Regions from separate parts of the Paenibacillus sp. NN59 genome, predicted to be linked through region 3. Evidence: predicted binding sites of a transcription regulator. Region 3 holds the regulator's gene; each other region holds the start of a gene.
What was found. Region 3 encodes Rex, which represses fermentation and respiration genes when NADH is low (regulators of the CRP and FNR family bind a similar motif). Its sites were predicted from a motif close to TTGTGAAATATTTCACAA; they were not measured.
Positions count from the first base shown of each region.

Region 1: a site for Rex is predicted at 1,035-1,052, ahead of ACT89M_RS26075 (formate/nitrite transporter family protein). Genes of this name have one in related genera too.
Region 2: a site for Rex is predicted at 3,726-3,743, ahead of nirB (nitrite reductase large subunit NirB). Genes of this name have one in related genera too.
Region 4: a site for Rex is predicted at 2,583-2,600, ahead of nadA (quinolinate synthase NadA). Genes of this name have one in related genera too.

Region 1 covers NZ_CP199678.1:5,977,042-5,981,574, forward strand. The annotation lists gene ACT89M_RS26075 (formate/nitrite transporter family protein) at 91-948, opposite strand; gene ACT89M_RS26080 (FAD-dependent oxidoreductase) at 1,206-2,567, opposite strand; gene pelA (pectate lyase) at 3,087-4,283, shown strand; gene ACT89M_RS26090 (glutathione peroxidase) at 4,408-4,533, opposite strand, start outside.
Region 2 covers NZ_CP199678.1:4,649,588-4,654,120, reverse strand. The annotation lists gene ACT89M_RS20430 (formate/nitrite transporter family protein) at 1-756, opposite strand, end outside; gene nirD (nitrite reductase small subunit NirD) at 817-1,143, opposite strand; gene nirB (nitrite reductase large subunit NirB) at 1,207-3,636, opposite strand; gene ACT89M_RS20415 (metal-dependent hydrolase) at 3,909-4,533, shown strand, end outside.
Region 3 covers NZ_CP199678.1:4,032,063-4,036,595, forward strand. The annotation lists gene ACT89M_RS17650 (hypothetical protein) at 1-294, opposite strand, end outside; gene ACT89M_RS17655 (DUF5590 domain-containing protein) at 628-1,158, opposite strand; gene ACT89M_RS17660 (amidohydrolase) at 1,203-2,510, opposite strand; gene ACT89M_RS17665 (redox-sensing transcriptional repressor Rex) at 2,494-3,150, opposite strand; gene dinG (ATP-dependent DNA helicase DinG) at 3,369-4,533, opposite strand, start outside.
Region 4 covers NZ_CP199678.1:61,976-66,508, forward strand. The annotation lists gene hpt (hypoxanthine phosphoribosyltransferase) at 1-231, shown strand, start outside; gene ftsH (ATP-dependent zinc metalloprotease FtsH) at 332-2,374, shown strand; gene nadA (quinolinate synthase NadA) at 2,671-3,609, shown strand; gene nadB (L-aspartate oxidase) at 3,645-4,533, shown strand, end outside.

The DNA.
Region 1 (4,533 bases), 1.9 Mb from region 3:
GAAGCGATGAAATGCATCATCTCACTTCGTTATTCCGTATTCTTACAAATATGATGCTACAATGCTCCTAAGTGTCGACTCTCCCATAAATTACGCCTGTTTACTCCACATCGCTCTGCCTTCTGCTTCCACTGAAGAAACCATAGCAGGAACAACCGTCTCCGGCTTGACCGCTGGCTCTGTTTTACGCAGATATACCATCCAATACGCAGCCGCTACGAACAACGCTCCACCCGTTAAATTACCTAGCCAAACCGGAATAAAATTCATGACGTACTGGCCCCAGGAATAGTGCCCTTCAAAGATCGCTGCTGGAATCAGAAACATGTTGGCCACAACGTGCTGAAAGCCGATAGCCACAAACGCCATCGTTGGAAACCAAATGCCCAGAATTTTACCGCTCATCGTATCGGATGCATAAGACAGCCAGACAGCCAGCGCTACCAGCCAGTTACAGCCTATGCCTGAGATAAAAGCCTGCAGGAAGCTGTCATGCAATTTGTGTCCTGCCATATCGACAACTTTGCTCAGGTATACACCCTCTGCAGTGAGCCCAAGCACATGACCAAAGAAAAAGGCCACAAACAATGCACCGAGCAAATTACCCACGGTCACAAGTAGCAGGTTCTTCAACATGCTGGCTGGAGAGATTTTACGTGTGATTGCAGCGAGCGGTACAGCCATCATATTGCCCGTTAACAGTTCTCCACCACCAATCAAAACCAGAATCAGACCTACCGGGAACACCGCCGCTCCGATAAACGTTGCAATGCTCCCCCACTCCGCTGGTGCAGATGCAATTACGCGAATATCGAGCAGAAACCCAAGCGCAATAAAGGCTCCCGCCAGGAAACCAAGAATCAGCACAGAAGAAACCGGATTCTGTGCTTTCTTAACACCAGCCTGCGAAGTATACTGTGCAACCTCCAGAGGTGTTTTGGTCGCCATATGTCATCCTCTCCTTTGTCTTCTATCCGTTCGCAGATCATTGAATTCATCTATGGTTTTATTGTATCTCGACCTTGCCGAAAACTTTGTGCAAATAATCACAAAGTAATCTAAGAAGATGATTCAATTTGCTACTTAGACGACAAAAAAAGAAGACTGACGATACGATCGCCAGCCTTCCTTCTGTCTTTATTTTATGATGTACCCAATTTTAATATCGTTGCTAGCCGCCTACATTCATGACTCACCTCACCGACTTACACCAGCGCTGGCGCTTTAACCTCTACCGGAGGCAGGGCTTGCAGACCTGCTGTGTTCAGGAAGTTCCAAGGTTTGTTGTAGTGCGGTTGGAAGAAGAAGTCGATAAACGCCAGCTCATCCACCGTCATGTTGTTCTGAATACAAACCGAGATCGTATTGATCGACTGCGTCAGATCCACTTGTGACATTACCTGTGCACCGACAATCCGGCGAGTCGCTTGTTCGTAAACCACTTTAAGCAACAGTTTCTCAGCCGTTGGCATGAACTCAGGACGGTAGCTGTCTTCCAGAACAACCGATTCGACAACAAGCCCCTCTTCTTTAGCAGACATCTCGGTCATTCCTGTTCCTGCAATATTTTGCTCATAAATTTTGATGCCCGATGTGCCCTGTGTTCCCATATAAGGTGTCGTTGGACGAACCAGGTTTCTCGCTACGAGTGTACCCATCCGCACGGCGTTTGTTGCTAGTGGAATGTAAGCCGCTTTGCCGGTCGGATTGTAGTGGATCGCACAGCTGTCACCTGCAGCAAAGACATCTTCCTGACTAGTTTGCATATATTTATCGACGATAATTGCACCGTTTGGCAACATATCCACTTGGCCTTTAAGCAGCTCCGTATTTGGACGGAATCCGATGCAAAGAATGACCAAGTCAGTCTCAAACTCCCCTTTGGATGTGATGACTTTGGTTACCTTGCCGTTCTCGCCCGTAAATTTCTGTACGGTTTGACCGAGAGCCAGTTTAATGCCTTTATTCGTGAGCGTATCTTCAATTCCATCTGTAAATTCAGGATCAAGGTATTTGTTCAAAATACGATCCACGCTGTCGATCAGCGTCACTTCTTTACCGTTCATCTGGAATGCCTCAACCAGTTCCACACCGATGTAACCTGCGCCAACTACAGTAACACGTTTCGCATCTTTGGCTTTTTCGATAATAGTGTTGGAGTGATTGTAGTTTTTGCAAAGCAGGATGTTATCCATCTCGATGCCTTCCAGCTTCGGTACAACAGGCCATGAACCTGTAGTCACGATCAGTTTGTCAAATGTATCTTCAAATTCTTCCCCGGTTTGCAGATTTTTAGCCCGCAAGGTGTGGCCTTTGGCATCCACTGCTGTAACTTCGTGAAGCATCTTGGTCACTACCCCGAGATCTGCCAATTGATTCGGCGAAGAGTAGAACAGGCCGTCAGGGTCTTTGACCACTCCACCTACGTAGAGCGCAATACCGCATGACAGGAAAGAGATATTATCATTGCGTTCATATACGGTAATGGTGGCATCCGGGTATAATTTGGCTGTATTTACGATGGCTGCTGTTCCTGCGTGTGTACATCCGATGACTGCGATTTTCATGAGAGTTCCTCCTTGGAGTATATAAAATAATGAGTTTAATAAACATGGTTAAGGTTGTGAAATAATTCACTATTAATTCAGTAGATCACTTGTGATTTATTTCACTTTATACACTCATTATAATGTGATCTTTTTCACATTGCAATAGGTTTTGCAAAAATAAATTCAATTTCCTCATAAAACATGCGACAGTTCTACTTTTGTCTTAAGTTCGCCATAGATTTTATACGTTATAAGTACTGACCCCATCTTATTTTCACTACTTACATTTTCCCCGAATTGCCTATTGCTTATGCCCTCCAAATCATTCAAATTCCGTTTTAGCGCAGTGCCAGCTATCTTCTATCCAACACAATGGGCAGGATGAATGAACAGAATGCAAAAATGGATGCCATTTAAAATTAAAGGTTGATTTCTTTATTAGTAAGCGCTTACAATATATAGAATCCTTTTATTGGATTATATGATATATATGTTCCATATTAGTTCGGGAAAATAATAGCTTAAGGAGGCGTTCACTTGAGTAAACCTAAATTGTTAGCCCCATTACGCATCATACCCGTTGCACTTTCTATGGCCATGATCACTGCCGCATTAGTCAATCCACATGCCGCTGCTGCCGATGTTAATGCTTCCTCCGCCCCAGTGACAATTAAAACCGAAGTGTTGCCGAGCCAGAAATCCAGTTCTACCCTTGTAGATGTGTCCTCTTTGTTGCAGAAATTCAGGGATATAAGCAACTTCGCGACTGGGGATCTCGCCAAAGATACGGCTTATGCACTGAATATCGTATCCTGGCAGATGCCGCACGGCGGCTTTTACAAAGACATGGAGAAACAATATGCTACCCCTTGGAATGGTGTAACGGAACGTTCTGGCTGGAAAGACCCGAGCGGTGTTGAGCTTGGAACCTTCGATAATGATGCTACAACATCGGAAATCCGCTTCCTGACTGAAATGTATGTCAAAACCGGTAATCCGATCTTTAAAGACAGTGTCCGCAAAGCCGTTGATTTTATTCTCGTGTCACAGTACCCTTCGGGTGGCTGGCCTCAGGTCTATCCTAAACGCAGTAATTATTCGGATGCCGTAACGTACAATGACAATGCGATGGTGCAAACGATGATTCTACTAGATGATATCACCCAGCGCAAACACGGGTTTGATAATGATATTCTGACGAGCCAGGAACGCAGTAAACTAAAGCTTGCATTAGATAAAGGTATTGCTTATACCCTGAAAGCCCAGATTATAAATAAGGGAGTACCTACTGTCTGGGGTGCACAGCATGATCCTGTGACCTATGAACCGTTACCTGGCCGAGCCTATGAGCTGGCTTCCAAATCGGGATCAGAGTCAGTTGCCATTACCGCTTTCCTTATGTCTCTACCTCAGACACCTGAAATCGAACATGCTGCTAAAAGCGCATTGAAATGGTTTGATACTGTTCGTGAAGATGGCACCAAATACAATCGGCAAGGCCCCGTTTATTTCGAGCCCGATGCTGGCAGTGTCATTTGGTACCGTTTCTATAACGTCGATGAAGATATTCCTTTTTACGCAGATCGGGACGGTAAAAAATATATGAACATTCTGGACATCAGCGAGGAGCGCAGACATGGCTATTCATGGGCTGGAAGTTATGCTCGTAATCTGCTGAAGCTTGCCTCCGAACAAGGGTATTACAAGCTTAGCAAGCCACTTCCCAAATCATAATAATTTTGAGTAGAGTATTCTGTGTAGATACAACACTTTAGACAAATAAAAGAAGCCTGTCCCTGCGAAATAGCAGGACAGGCTTCTCGTCATCATACGTTTACCTTACAGCAGATGTAGCACATTAACCGAGCAATTGCTCAATCGTTGCACTCATGGACTCTGGTGATTCTTTCGGTTCAACGCGGCCAACAACTTCACCTTCGCGGTTTACAAGGAACTTGGTAAAGTTCCATTGAATATCGCTGGT
Region 2 (4,533 bases), 620 kb from region 3:
GTACCAGTAGGCCATACCAACAAACAAGGCGCCGCCGATGATGTTACCAAGTGTGACCGGAATCATATTGTGGAACCAACCAGCCAGCGAGATCGTATCCGGGTGGTTAGGCAACAGCCACGCCAGGGACAGGAGGGTCATGTTGGCTACACTGTGCTCATAACCGCTTGCGATAAAGGCATACAGACACCACCAGATGAGAACCAGTTTGGCGATATCTTCTTTGGAGCGGGCAGACATCCAGATGGCTAGACATACGAGCCAGTTACAGAGAATGCCGCGGAAGAAAAGCTCAGTTACTGGAGCACTCATTTTTTTGGCAGAAACAACGAACAGAAGATGCTCCGGGGTGGCTGCTTTGAACAGACCGCTCCCTACAATCAGCAGGCTGAGCAGGACGGCACCGATCAAGTTGCCGAGAAAAACAAGTCCCCAGTTTTTTAGCGTATCATTCACTGTGGTTCGTCCGGCGAGTGTGCTCATCGTAAAAAACATGTTGTTCCCTGTGAACAGTTCTGACCCGGCAAAGATCACCAGCGTCAGGGCGAGTCCGAAGGACATGCCCATCAGCATCGTTTGCAGTGGTGAGTGTGCGGCAAGCAGCGGAGCCCCGATACTAAAAATCAGGATAATGCCGAGCCCCACATATGCGCCTGCCATTAAGGCAGCGACCATGTAACGTGGCAAACTTGCATTCATCTGATCTCTCTTTTTGACGGCAGCTTCAATAATTCCTTCAACACTTGGTGTATACATCACGGTTTCCCCCATTAGTCAACATCAATCGCAATCCCCATTGTTACGGTAGAGCAGAGGTTATACAGCAATCCAGACCTGGTCATTCTCTACCTTGACCGGATACATCTGAACTTGACCGTTGTCTGGTGCTTGCACCTGACCTGTTGTCAAATCAATTTTCCAGTCGTACAGCGGATCATAGAGATAGTGTCCAGAGACAATGCCTTCCGCCAGCGGCCCACCCTTAGGGTGGGGGTTATGGTTGTCAGCAGCAAAGATGGTGCCATCCGAAGCACGGAATACCGCAAGCTGCAGATCTTCGATCTCGACAACTCTGCCAATGCGTGGCAGGAATTCATCTATAGCTCCAGCCGGGAAATACGTGCCTGTTTGTTTGGTTGTCATCGTAAACCACTCCTTTTGTATCAATTTGTTTCTCTACTTGAATCTCATATAATCTACTTTGGTTTACGGGCGAGCCGTAACTTCAATGCTATGGAACATTTTGCTTTGGCCTTCTTCATCACGAATCGCTTTTTGCCATGGTTCTTCCACCTGTGCAAGGGCAAACTCGATCCGTTCCATCAACGCTTTACGTTCCTCAACGTTATCCACAACAACCGAGCGGATGTGCTCCAGACCCATACGTTCTACCCATTCGGAAGTACGCTCCAAATAGTTACCTGTCTCGCGGTAGTACTGCATGATAGCTCCGCACAATTCGATCAGTTCATCATCGGTTTTGACTTTGCACAGCGAGTCAGCAAGCCTTGCTTTGATTCCGCCGTTACCACCGATGAAGATTTCCCAGCCGCCGTCATTGCCGACGATCCCGATATCCTTCGTGCATGCTTCTGCACAGTTCCGAGGACAGCCGTTCACGGCATATTTGAATTTGGCTGGCAGATCGAGACGTTCAAATTTACGTTCGATTCTCGCACCCATGGCCATCGAATCCTGTGTACCGAAGCGGCAGAATTGGGAGCCAACACATGTTTTAACCGTACGAAGCGATTTCGCGTAAGCGTAACCCGAAGGCATATCCAGCTCAGCCCATACTTTAGTCAAATCTTCTTTTTTGACGCCGATGAGATCAAGACGCTGACCGCCTGTCACTTTAACCGCTTTGATATCATATTTAACCGAAACGTCAGCGATCTTTTTCAGATCGGCTGGTGTCGTTACCCCGCCGTACATCCGAGGTACAACGGTGTATGTTCCGTCTTTTTGAATGTTGGCGTTCATACGTTCGTTAACAAACCGGGATTCTTTTTCATCCTCGTGTGTGTCCGGATAGATCATGCCCAGATAGTAGTTGATGGCCGGACGACATTTCGAGCAACCCTCAGGCTGGCTCCAGCCAAGTACATTCATGACTTCCTTGCTCGTTTGCAAGCCTTTTTCCCGGATTTCAGCTACAATCTCATCCCGTCCGAGAGTTGTACAGCTGCAGATTCCCTGTTTGCCACCGGCAGTGAAATTATCTCCAAGCACGTATTGTAAAATCTGTTCAACCACTGGTTTGCATCCTCCGCAAGAGCGGGTTGCACCTGTGCAGGCTTTAATCTCGTCAACTGTAGTTAGACCCTGGTTGGTAATGACATCCACGATGGCGCCTTTGGTTACGCCGTTACATCCACATACGATTTCATCCACCGGCATCGTTTCAACAGACGTTGTTTTTTTATGACCGCCGCAACCTGTACCCATAAGGGAACTGTACAATTCATCTGTCATTTCAGTCTGGTTTTTGATCAGTTTCTGCAGTTCAGTGGAATCCGTAATGTCACCAAAGAGTACAGCACCTACCATTTTGTTGTCACGAAGCAGGATTTTTTTGTACGTTCGTTTCCAGTCGTCTTTTTGCGAAATTACGTTATGTTCCGGGCTATCAATGAATTCGCCAGTAGAGAAGACGTCTACACCCGAAATTTTCAATTTGGTGGATACAACCGAGCCTTCATACGGAGCTGTTTCGACTCCGCAAATATGTTTCGCAAGAATCATTCCTTGTTCAAACAGTGGCGCCACAAGTCCGTAACACACACCGCGATGTTCATTACATTCTCCGACAGAGTAAACGTCTTTCAGTGAAGTCTGCATGTAGTCATCCACAATGATACCTCGGTTGACTTCGATCCCACTCTCCCGAGCTACCGCTATATTCGGTTTAATACCAACCGCCATGACCACAAAATCAACATTCAGCACAGATTCGTCGGCAAAACGTATACCTTCAACCCGTTCACCACCCAGTAGTTCGGAAGTTTGGGCGCCCATTTTGAACTTGATTCCCTGACGTTCCAGTTCAGCTTTCAACATGGCAGAAGCCTGAGGATCGAGCTGGCGTTCCATCAGATCATCCATAAGATGCACAACAGTAACGTCCATACCGAGTTGCACAAGTCCTTTGGCAGCTTCCAGGCCTAGCAGTCCGCCCCCGATGACAGCTGCTTTTTTGTATGCTTTTGCAGCTTCCAGCATGATATTGCAATCGGCGATATCGCGGAAACCAACGACACCCTGCTTGTCATGTCCGGGTACAGGGAGGATGAAAGAATTCGACCCTGTTGCAATGATAATTTTGTCATACGGAGCACGGTGTCCATCTTCGGTTACTACTTCACGAGTCTCGGCATCAATGCGGGCAACCGTGGTTCCTGTGTGAAGCGTAATGCCGTAGTCCTCGTACCAGTGGAGATCATTAAGGACAATGTCATCCAGCGTTTTACTACCTTCAAGTACGTAGGACAACATAATACGATTGTAGTTAGGATAAGGTTCTGTACCAAAAACCGTAATATCAAAGCGTGAAGTTAATTTTAGAATTTGTTCCACCGTGCTGATTCCGGCCATACCATTACCGATGACGACTAATTTTTCTTTATTTCCGTTCATGTGTGTAGCCCTCCCTTGGATAAACCTGTACATTTACCAACATTTTTAATGGCTTATATTTGAATTATACATCGACTGACTCAATCATAATGTGATTTATTTCACTAATTACGATAGATCATTCATATTAAAATAAGTGTGATGACCGTCACGAAAACAAAAATATTTTTAGAAATGAGAAATACGAACTATTGTTCTTATTTTTGGTTCGAGGTATGATCATAGTGGGGTCGGTTACGTTCCCTATTTTCTCGAAAGGACGTTTTTGCATCATGATGGGAAGATCCCACCTGATTATCGGTACAGGCGTTTCACTTTCAGTGTTGCAACTCCTTGGAATGCAGGTTACTGCTCCGGCTGTAACCGTTGCACTAATAGGATCGTTGTTGCCAGATATTGATGAGCCTAATTCATTGCTGGTATCGAAAGCATTGCCGAGCAGTTTGATTCGACTGTTGCAGACGATTCTTTTGCCTGCGGCTGTGTTTGTGTATTTTTACGTTCCGGCCAAACCGTGGAATCTGCTACTTGCTGTATTCATTGGGCTTGTGTCGTTCCTGCCTTCGCGATCACTGCGTAAAGTATTGATGTTTGCCATTGGACTGGGCTTGGTCTTTTATGGTCATGCTTTTGCTCCGTGGAATCTGATTGCAGGCAGCCTGCTTATGCTGTGCACAACACTTACACACAGGGGCTTAACCCATACCTTGTATGGAACAGCTGTTTGGGCGGGGTTACTGTACAGTACAACGCAGCAGCAAGGCCCAGAAATTTGGGTCGCTGGAGGTTCCGCTTATGCTCTTCATCTGCTTGCCGATTCCTTGACGAATCGGGGGATTCGTCCATTGCCGCCATTAAAACTGCGTATACGGGCAAATCTGATGAGTACGGGAACCA
Region 3 (4,533 bases):
ATTGGAGTGGTCTACGACATCCAGTTTGAGCACTCGGGAGCCGATCAGGTTCTGTCCTTCTCTATGAATATATTGCACCAGTCTACCTAAATCTACATTCGGCTTTAAATCAAGTTTCATTTGTACATCATTGCGGTTAATAGTTAACTGAACACTATTAACACCTTCGTACTGAGTAACCATCTTTTCAATCGGACTCTGTACGGCTACTTGACGGTATATGAACCAACCTCCAAACAACAGGACGGCAGAAACTACGGCGGTTAGAACAATAGGCAATACTTTCAGCTTCAAATGAATTACCCCTCCCAAAATGAGCCCGTCCTTAATCTACAGGCTTGTATATTTAGCTGTACATCATGTCTGCAACGTTTATTGCAGATTTGTTTGCGTTGTTCGTTAACTTCAGTACATATCTGAGTATATCACATCGTATATACAATTTCGAAGGCGAAAATATGAATAAATTAATAATTTTAACTATTTCATTTGATGTTCAATGGTTGGAATGCCAAAAAACCGGTTCAGTCGGTATCCCTTCTGCCGGTTTTTTGGCTTATTGTTATGTGCAACTATCTATGAATTGACCGTTTTATTCATCATCATAATGGAAGAAGAAGTATGAAGTCAGCTGTTCGGTAACGTATATACCAGATCGACTTGCTCTCCGTTGCTAAATCGGTAAAAGCGATAATAGTTATGCGTATCATCGTTATAGTACACTTGCCACACATAGATATTGTTCACAACACCTGGCATGATCCGTTTGATCTCACCGCCTGGAACGTCTGAGCTGAAACGGTTGCGAATCTGCGTTTCGGACATCCCGTTCTGCAATAACTCACTGTGCACACCTGCCGCGCCTTGTACAGGCTGATTATTATTATCAAACTTAACCCAAACCATAATGTCCTGATTATCTTTGTTTTTAGCTGTCATCGTCCAGTAAATGTTGTCAGCGCCAGTCTTTTCGCCCCACACGTACTTCCGCAGTTCATCAGGTGCTGTAATGCCCAGCTGGTTCTGTGCCGATTCAATCGCCAATGCTTCTTCCTGCCGCTGATCCTGCGTGACATAGACGTAATATCGCTGAAGTCCAATCAAGATCAGAACGAGAATGAGCAGCGATATCCATATCCACTTCTTTTTTTTCTTCAAGAGTTGAACTTCCTTTCCCTAAAAATGCGCATTGGAGTTGCCTCTTAACGCGCAAGCAATTGATCAAAGGCCAACTGGGATTCCCGCAAAATGCGCTCTTCATCCAGTGTTAAACATTCACCATGTTTTACGACTTGTTTGCCATCCACCCATACATGTTCCACATCTTTCGCCGAAGCCGAGTAGATGGCATGTGAAATCAAATCCGTGTGTGGATAGAAGTGAGCCTGTTCAATGTTGAGTGCAATAAAATCAGCCTTTTTACCAACTTGCAAAGCTCCAGTATCGTTCAGGAAGATGGACTTCGCACCGTAAGCTGTTCCAAGAAGCAACGCTTCCCCGGCAGGTACGGCGGTAGGATCACCGGATACTCCTTTATGAATTAAAGCTGCAAGTCTCATTTCCTCAAACATATCGAGATTGTTGTTACTTGCCGGTCCGTCTGTTCCCAAAGATACAGTAACTCCTGCTTTCAACAAAGCGGGAACACGAGCTACACCCGATGCAAGCTTCAAATTACTACCCGGATTATGGGATACAGCGACATCATGACGTGCCAAGATCTCGATCTCTTCATCGTTGAGATGCACAGCATGCGCTACGAGTGAAGGACGTGAGAAAAAGCCATGCTTCTCCAAATGTGCCACTGGACGCATGCCATAATCTGATACATTCTGCTCCACTTCACGAAGCGTCTCTGACATGTGCGTATGGAGAGGCAGGTTTAGATCATGCGCAACTTGAACAAGCTTCTCTATGTAATCTGGAGGGCATGTGTAAGGCGCGTGCGGAGAGATTACGGTTGTGATGCGTCCATCCGCCTGTCCATTCCATTCACGAGCAAATGCTGCGGACTCTTCCAGCTTTCTCATCTGCTCTTCTTCCGAACACAGTCCAATGACACCGCGAGCCAGCGCAGCTCTAGCTCCTGACTGTTCAACCACTTTTGCTACCTGATCCATGTGGTCATACATGTCCAGGAAAGCTGTTGTTCCGCCTTTTAACATCTCAAGCACCGAAAGGGATGCTCCCCAATACACGTCCTCAGAAGTCATTTTGGCTTCCATTGGCCACATTTTTTCTTGTAACCACACTTGTAATGCCAGGTCATCACCATGACCTCGAAGCAGAGACATTGCCGCATGACCATGCGTATTGATCAGACCCGGCAGGAAGAGCAGTCCTTTTCCATCCACTTTAGGCAGGTTCTCGTCACCATCCGGCAGCGTCTCACCAATATGCACAATCTTGTCATTTTCAACGACCATATACCCTTGAATCACAGTCCAATTGGCACCTTCTTTTACAGCAAATTTACCATTTTGGATTACCCATTTATTCGTTGTTGTCATCAAGCTCATCTTCCTTCCCGTTCTCCAAATAATAAGCCAAACTGAGCAAATCCGTTGTAAAGTCTGCATGATGAATCCGCACATGTGAAGGCGTTTTTAGAATCGTTGGCGCAAAATTCAGAATCGCCTCAATGCCCGATTGAATCAGTTGATCGGCAACATTCTGAGCTTCCGTGTCCGGCACCGTGATGATCCCGATACGAATGTTATCTTTCTGAACCGCTTCTGTAAGTTCTTCCATAGGTTTGACCGTCAGGCTATTAATTTTACTGCCAATCTTTGGCCCAAACGCATCAAAAATAGCGACAATTTTCATATTGTCCTTCAAATAAGCATTATAATTCGATAAGGCATGTCCGAGATTACCGGCCCCTACCAGAGCCACATTAATTTGCTGATCAATTTTCAAAATGTGACGAATCTTCTCGATCAGGTAAGACACATCATACCCGATTCCTTTACGACCAAAATCACCGAAATAAGCTAAATCTTTACGGATTTGAGCTGGATTCAAATCCAGTCGCTGTCCTAGCTCCTGCGAGGAAACCGTTGTCACCTCACGCTGAACCAACTCGTTTAAATAACGCAAATATACAGGCAGACGCCGTACTACCGCTTCTGATATTTTATCCGATTTCATCCTTGCTCCCCCTTACCATCGCCACGATTAAATAAATATTGAAAAGATGAGCATTCTGTATACATGCAATATCCATGCATGATGTCCTCATACAGAATGCCCGAATTATTAGGAATATAAGTTCATTAAAGCGCTGCCCTGTTCGAACTTTGTGAAGTCTTCTTCAAAGTTTAACGCCATGGTGAAGTCCAATGCAATGTTATAGCTTTACATCGTAATTATTTTTGAGTTTCTGCAGGTCGATCTAACCATTCAGCAATACGGGGAACCATCTGTTCTGTCAGCATATGCTCCATCTTTGGTCCCGGTAGCGAATACAGGAAGTACTTGCCGTAATAAGCTTCAATTACACGCGTATCATACACAATGACGATTCCGCGATCTTTGCCTGTCCGAACAAGCCTGCCGAACCCCTGCTTGAAGCGAATGACGGCCTGCGGCACAGAAAGCTTCATAAATGGATTTTTCTTCTGCTCTTGCAACAGTTCACTCTTCGCTTCCAGAAGCGGATGGTTAGGCGGCTGGAAAGGCAGTCTCACAATCGCAAGACAGGTCAGCGCTTCACCCGGAATATCCACGCCCTCCCAGAAGCTACTCGTACCCAGCAGGACTGCTGCTTTGGCATCTTGGAAGCGTCGGGTCAACTTCGAACGATTCCCGCTGTCAACACCTTGCCCCAGTAGCGAGATGTCATTCCCGGACAAAGCCTCTTTCAGTGATTCATAGACTTGTCGAAGCATTTTATAAGAGGTAAACAGCACCATCATACGTCCTTGAGTTGCAATCGCCGTCTCAGCAAGAGAGTGCACCAGCATCTGTACAAAGTGCGCGTCCCCTACGCTCCCCTTCAGACTCGGGAAATCCCGCGGGATTACTAACAAAGCTTGTTCCCGATAATTGAATGGGGAAGGTAGCACCGAGGTCAGAAGCCGATTATTGTCGGCAGCTTCCTGCAAACCCAGTTGCTCAATCATGAACTGGAATGACTTATCCACCGACAGCGTAGCCGATGTAAGAACAACGCTTTTCTTTTTATCGAAAAACATCTCTTTCAATTGTGCGCTCACATCCACCGGAACAGCGTATAGCTGGAGTGACTTGCTACGGAACTGTCCGCTGGCCTCCATCCAGTACACGGTCTTGGCATCATCCATACGCATGAAGAATCTTAAATTCTCCTTCATCGTCGTCAGATCTTTCAAGAGCCCGGTGATATCAGTGATCAGACTGTCGGACTGATAATCATCCTGATCTTCTTTTACTTCGAGCAACAGTTTGTCACCCTTACGAACCAAATCACCCAATGTCACATAGATCTGGTTCTCCAAATCCTGCAACTCCTGCCACTTGGCAGGCTTCTGAGACGCTTTAAGCCGCAGCGAG
Region 4 (4,533 bases), 2.6 Mb from region 3:
GGACTGACCCTCAGCTATTTGATTGAACTGTTGGAAAACCGCGGTGCTGAAACCGTACGTGTGGTGACATTGTTCGATAAACCATCCGGCCGCAAAGTGGAACTGGAAGCTCACTACACGGGCTTTGATATCCCTGATGCGTTCATCGTGGGGTACGGTCTGGATTATGCCGAGCAATACCGGAATCTTCCTTATATCGGGATTCTGAAACCAGAAATCTACACAAGCTGATATCCAGTAAGGCCGAAGCCTTGAGCTGTTCTTGGCTTCTATTGAGAAGCCATGTCGGGCTATGTTAAAATAATTAAAGTGTCTCGAGAGGAGGTAGGGGATGAATCGGTTCATCCGGAATTCTGGTTTTTATTTGATTCTTTTTTTAGTTGTGGTGGGTTTAGTTAGATTTATCACAGATGGAAACGATGTTATAGAAAACCCTAGATATGATCAGTTTCGTGCTGAGGTTAAAGCCAACAATATCGCCGAAGTGACTGTTCAATTCAACGGTCAGACATATCTCGTGACCGGCCGATACAAACAAGCACCTGATGGGGCCAAATCAGAAAATTTCTCAACGTATATTCCTCCTACGGATGAGGCAATTACCGAACTTGTAGCTGCAAGTGAAGCTAACAAATTTGAATATCATCAGGAACCAATGAAAGGTGACAGCATCTGGTTGACGTTGCTGACTTCCTTTATTCCTTTGATCATTATGTTCCTGCTGTTCTTCTTCCTGTTTAATCAGGCTCAAGGCGGCGGCGGTAAAGTAATGAACTTTGGTAAAAGCCGTGCTCGCCTCTACAATGAAGAGAAGAAGCGCGTTACATTTGAAGATGTGGCGGGTGCAGACGAGGAGAAACAAGAGCTTGTTGAAGTCGTAGACTTCCTCAAGGACCCTCGGAAGTTCGCAGCCGTTGGGGCACGTATTCCGAAGGGCGTATTGCTCGTAGGTCCTCCGGGTACAGGTAAGACTTTGCTTGCTCGTGCTGTAGCTGGTGAAGCAGGTGTACCATTCTTCAGCATTTCCGGTTCCGACTTCGTTGAAATGTTTGTCGGTGTCGGTGCATCACGTGTACGTGACTTGTTCGAAAATGCAAAGAAAAATGCGCCTTGTATCATCTTTATTGACGAGATCGATGCAGTAGGACGTCAGCGTGGTGCTGGTCTGGGCGGCGGTCACGATGAGCGTGAACAGACCCTTAACCAATTGCTCGTTGAAATGGACGGATTCGGTGCAAACGAAGGTATTATCATCGTTGCCGCAACGAACCGTGCAGACATTCTGGACCCTGCGTTGTTGCGTCCAGGCCGTTTTGACCGTCAAATTACAGTGGATCGTCCAGACGTCAAGGGCCGTGAAGCTGTACTGAAAGTACACTCCCGTAATAAACCGCTCACCAAAGATGTGAGATTGGACATCATCGCGAAGCGTACAACAGGTTTCTCGGGTGCAGACCTGGAGAACTTGCTGAATGAAGCGGCATTGCTTGCAGCACGCCGTAACAGAAAAGATATATCCATGCGTGAAGTAGATGAGGCGATTGACCGAGTCATCGTTGGTACGGAGAAGAAAAGCCGTGTCATCAGTGATCGGGAGAAACGCATTGTTGCTTATCACGAAGCAGGCCATACCATTGTAGGATACTTCCTGGAACATGCTGATATGGTACATAAAGTGACCATCATTCCGCGCGGACGTGCGGGTGGATATGTAATCATGTTGCCAAAAGAAGACCGTATGCTCGTTACCAAACAGGAGTTGCTGGATAAAGTAACCGGACTTCTCGGAGGTCGCGTGGCGGAAGAATTGTTTATCGGTGAGATCGGTACCGGTGCATACAGTGACTTCCAACAAGCGACAGGTATCGTGCGCAGCATGGTTATGGAATACGGTATGAGTGAGAAACTGGGTCCAATGCAATTCGGAAGTTCACAAGGACAGGTATTCCTTGGACGGGATATCGGTCATGAACAGAATTACTCGGATTCCATCGCATATGAGATCGACCAAGAGATGCAGCGCTTTATTAACGAGTGTTATGAGAAGTGTAAAGCTCTCCTTACCAAACATACAAGAGAGATGCATCTGATCGCTGAAACACTGCTTGAAGTGGAGACACTGGAAATGGATCAGATCAAGCAATTGATTGAAACAGGTTCCTTGACACCAAAAGCAGAAGGCGATAACTCAGGAGAAGGTACGCCAAATGAAGGCGGCGAGCCAATCATTGATAACATCGGTGATGTTCGCGTTCGCATTCAAGGCAAAGATGAAACATCTGAGCCACCAGCTGGAGATATTCCAAACGAAGCTCCTGACCTGGATAAGGGCAGCAATGATCCGAATGATGGTGGCTCAAAGCCAACATCTTAATATGTAACATGTCTGGTCATGTGACCGGAATAAAAAGAGAGCCCTTTTGGCTCTCTTTTTTTGCAATAATTATTCATTTGGAGGAGGAATAGATAATCAAGAGCTAGATGGCGAACCGGACAGCATAAGGGGGATAAGACAGTATATCCTGCCTTTTTTCATTTATTGACAGAGTCGTGAACGTTGTGTACATTAGTTGTTAAACCGCTTGTGATTCGTTTCACCAGCGAACATAACGACATAGGTTAGCCCATGAAACAGCGCTTGACGCTGTCCCGATAAGGAGAGGATCACAGGTGGAAGCTCTGGCTTTAGAGCGCAAGGCTGAGATGAATCGTGAGCTGCGTGAGCGGCTGATGGAACTCAAGAAGGAACGCAATGCTATTATTCTTGCTCATTATTATCAACGTGATGAAGTACAGGAAGTCGCAGATTTCCGGGGAGACTCTTTCCTGCTGGCCCAGAAGGCAGCGCAAACAGATGCGGATGTTATTGTATTCTGTGGTGTTCATTTTATGGGTGAAAGCGCTAAAATTCTGGCTCCGGGCAAAACCGTTTTGATCCCTGATGAACGTGCCGGGTGCCCAATGGCAGACATGGTGAACGTGGACGGATTACGTAAGCTGAAGGCACAACACCCGAACGCCAAGGTAGTCACCTACATTAATTCCTCGGCTGAGATCAAAGCAGAAACAGATATTTGCTGTACATCAGCAAACGCTGTTCGTGTAATCCAGTCTGTGGATTCCGAAGAAATCATCTGGGTACCGGACAAAAACCTGGGGCATTATGTACAGCAGCACACAGACAAGAAGATGATCATCTGGGAAGGTTACTGCAATACACACGATATGCTTACGGTAAAAGATGTTGTTGAGATGAAGGCTAAATATCCGAATGCTGAGTTTGTGGTGCACCCCGAGTGTCGCCCTGAAGTTGTAGAAATGGGGGATTTTGTAGGCAGCACAACAGCGATTCTGGAATATTGCAAGAAATCCTCCACTAAGGAATTCATTGTCGGCACGGAGGATGGCACAGGATATCAGCTTCGCCTCGACAGTCCGGATAAACAGTTCCATTTTGCGACCAAGTTCCTGGTATGTCCGAACATGAAGGTGAACAACCTGAAGAAGCTGGTCAAATGCCTGGAGACGATGAAGCCTCAGATCTATGTCCCACCGGCTGTTGCTGATAAAGCCAGAGAATCACTAGAGCGCATGTTACTGGTGAAGTAACATGCGTTACTCTTGCTCCGAGACAGGTGAATAAGATGATACCGCAATATATATATGATTTTGACCTCTCTGCGCTGCCAATGGTGGAGACCGATGTACTGGTGATCGGTTCAGGCATTGCTGGTCTGTTTACCGCAATTAAGGCTAGCGAACAGCATCGTGTTCTGATGATTACGAAGAAGTCTTTACTTGAGAGTAACACCAGATATGCGCAGGGCGGGATTGCGGCTGTTATTGCTGAAGATGATTCTCCTGCGTACCACTTGCAAGATACTCTTGTTGCCGGAGCCGGTTTGTGTCGATCCGAGGCAGTTGAAGTATTGGTGAATGAGGGCCCAGACGGTGTCAGAGAACTGATCCGTCTGGGAACATTGTTCGATCTGGAGAACGGCGAGTTGGCGTTGACGCAGGAAGGTGCGCACAGCCACCGCCGTATTTTACATGCCAATGGGGATGCAACTGGATATGAGATCGTAAGGGCGCTCGCTGTTGAGGTTCACGAGCATCCAGGCATTGACGTTTGGGATGAGCACTTTGTGGTGGATTTGATTACGGATCGAGGAGAATGTATCGGTGCTCTGATTCTGAAAGAAGACGGCTCAAAGGTGTTTGTCAAAGCAAAAGCAACAGTGCTCTGCTCAGGCGGTGCGGGACAGCTGTATCGTTATACGACGAATCCGGATGTAGCTACAGCTGATGGGGTAGCTATGGCATACCGTGCGGGGGCTATAGTTCGTGATATGGAATTCATCCAGTTTCACCCGACATCCTTATGTTACCCGGGAGCACCCCGCTTCCTGGTATCTGAAGCGGTACGCGGGGAAGGTGCTTATCTCCGCAACGTGAAGGGTGAACGATTCATGGAGAAATATCATGCCCAGCTCGAACTGGCGCCTCGTGATATTGTAGCTAGAGCCATTGTCA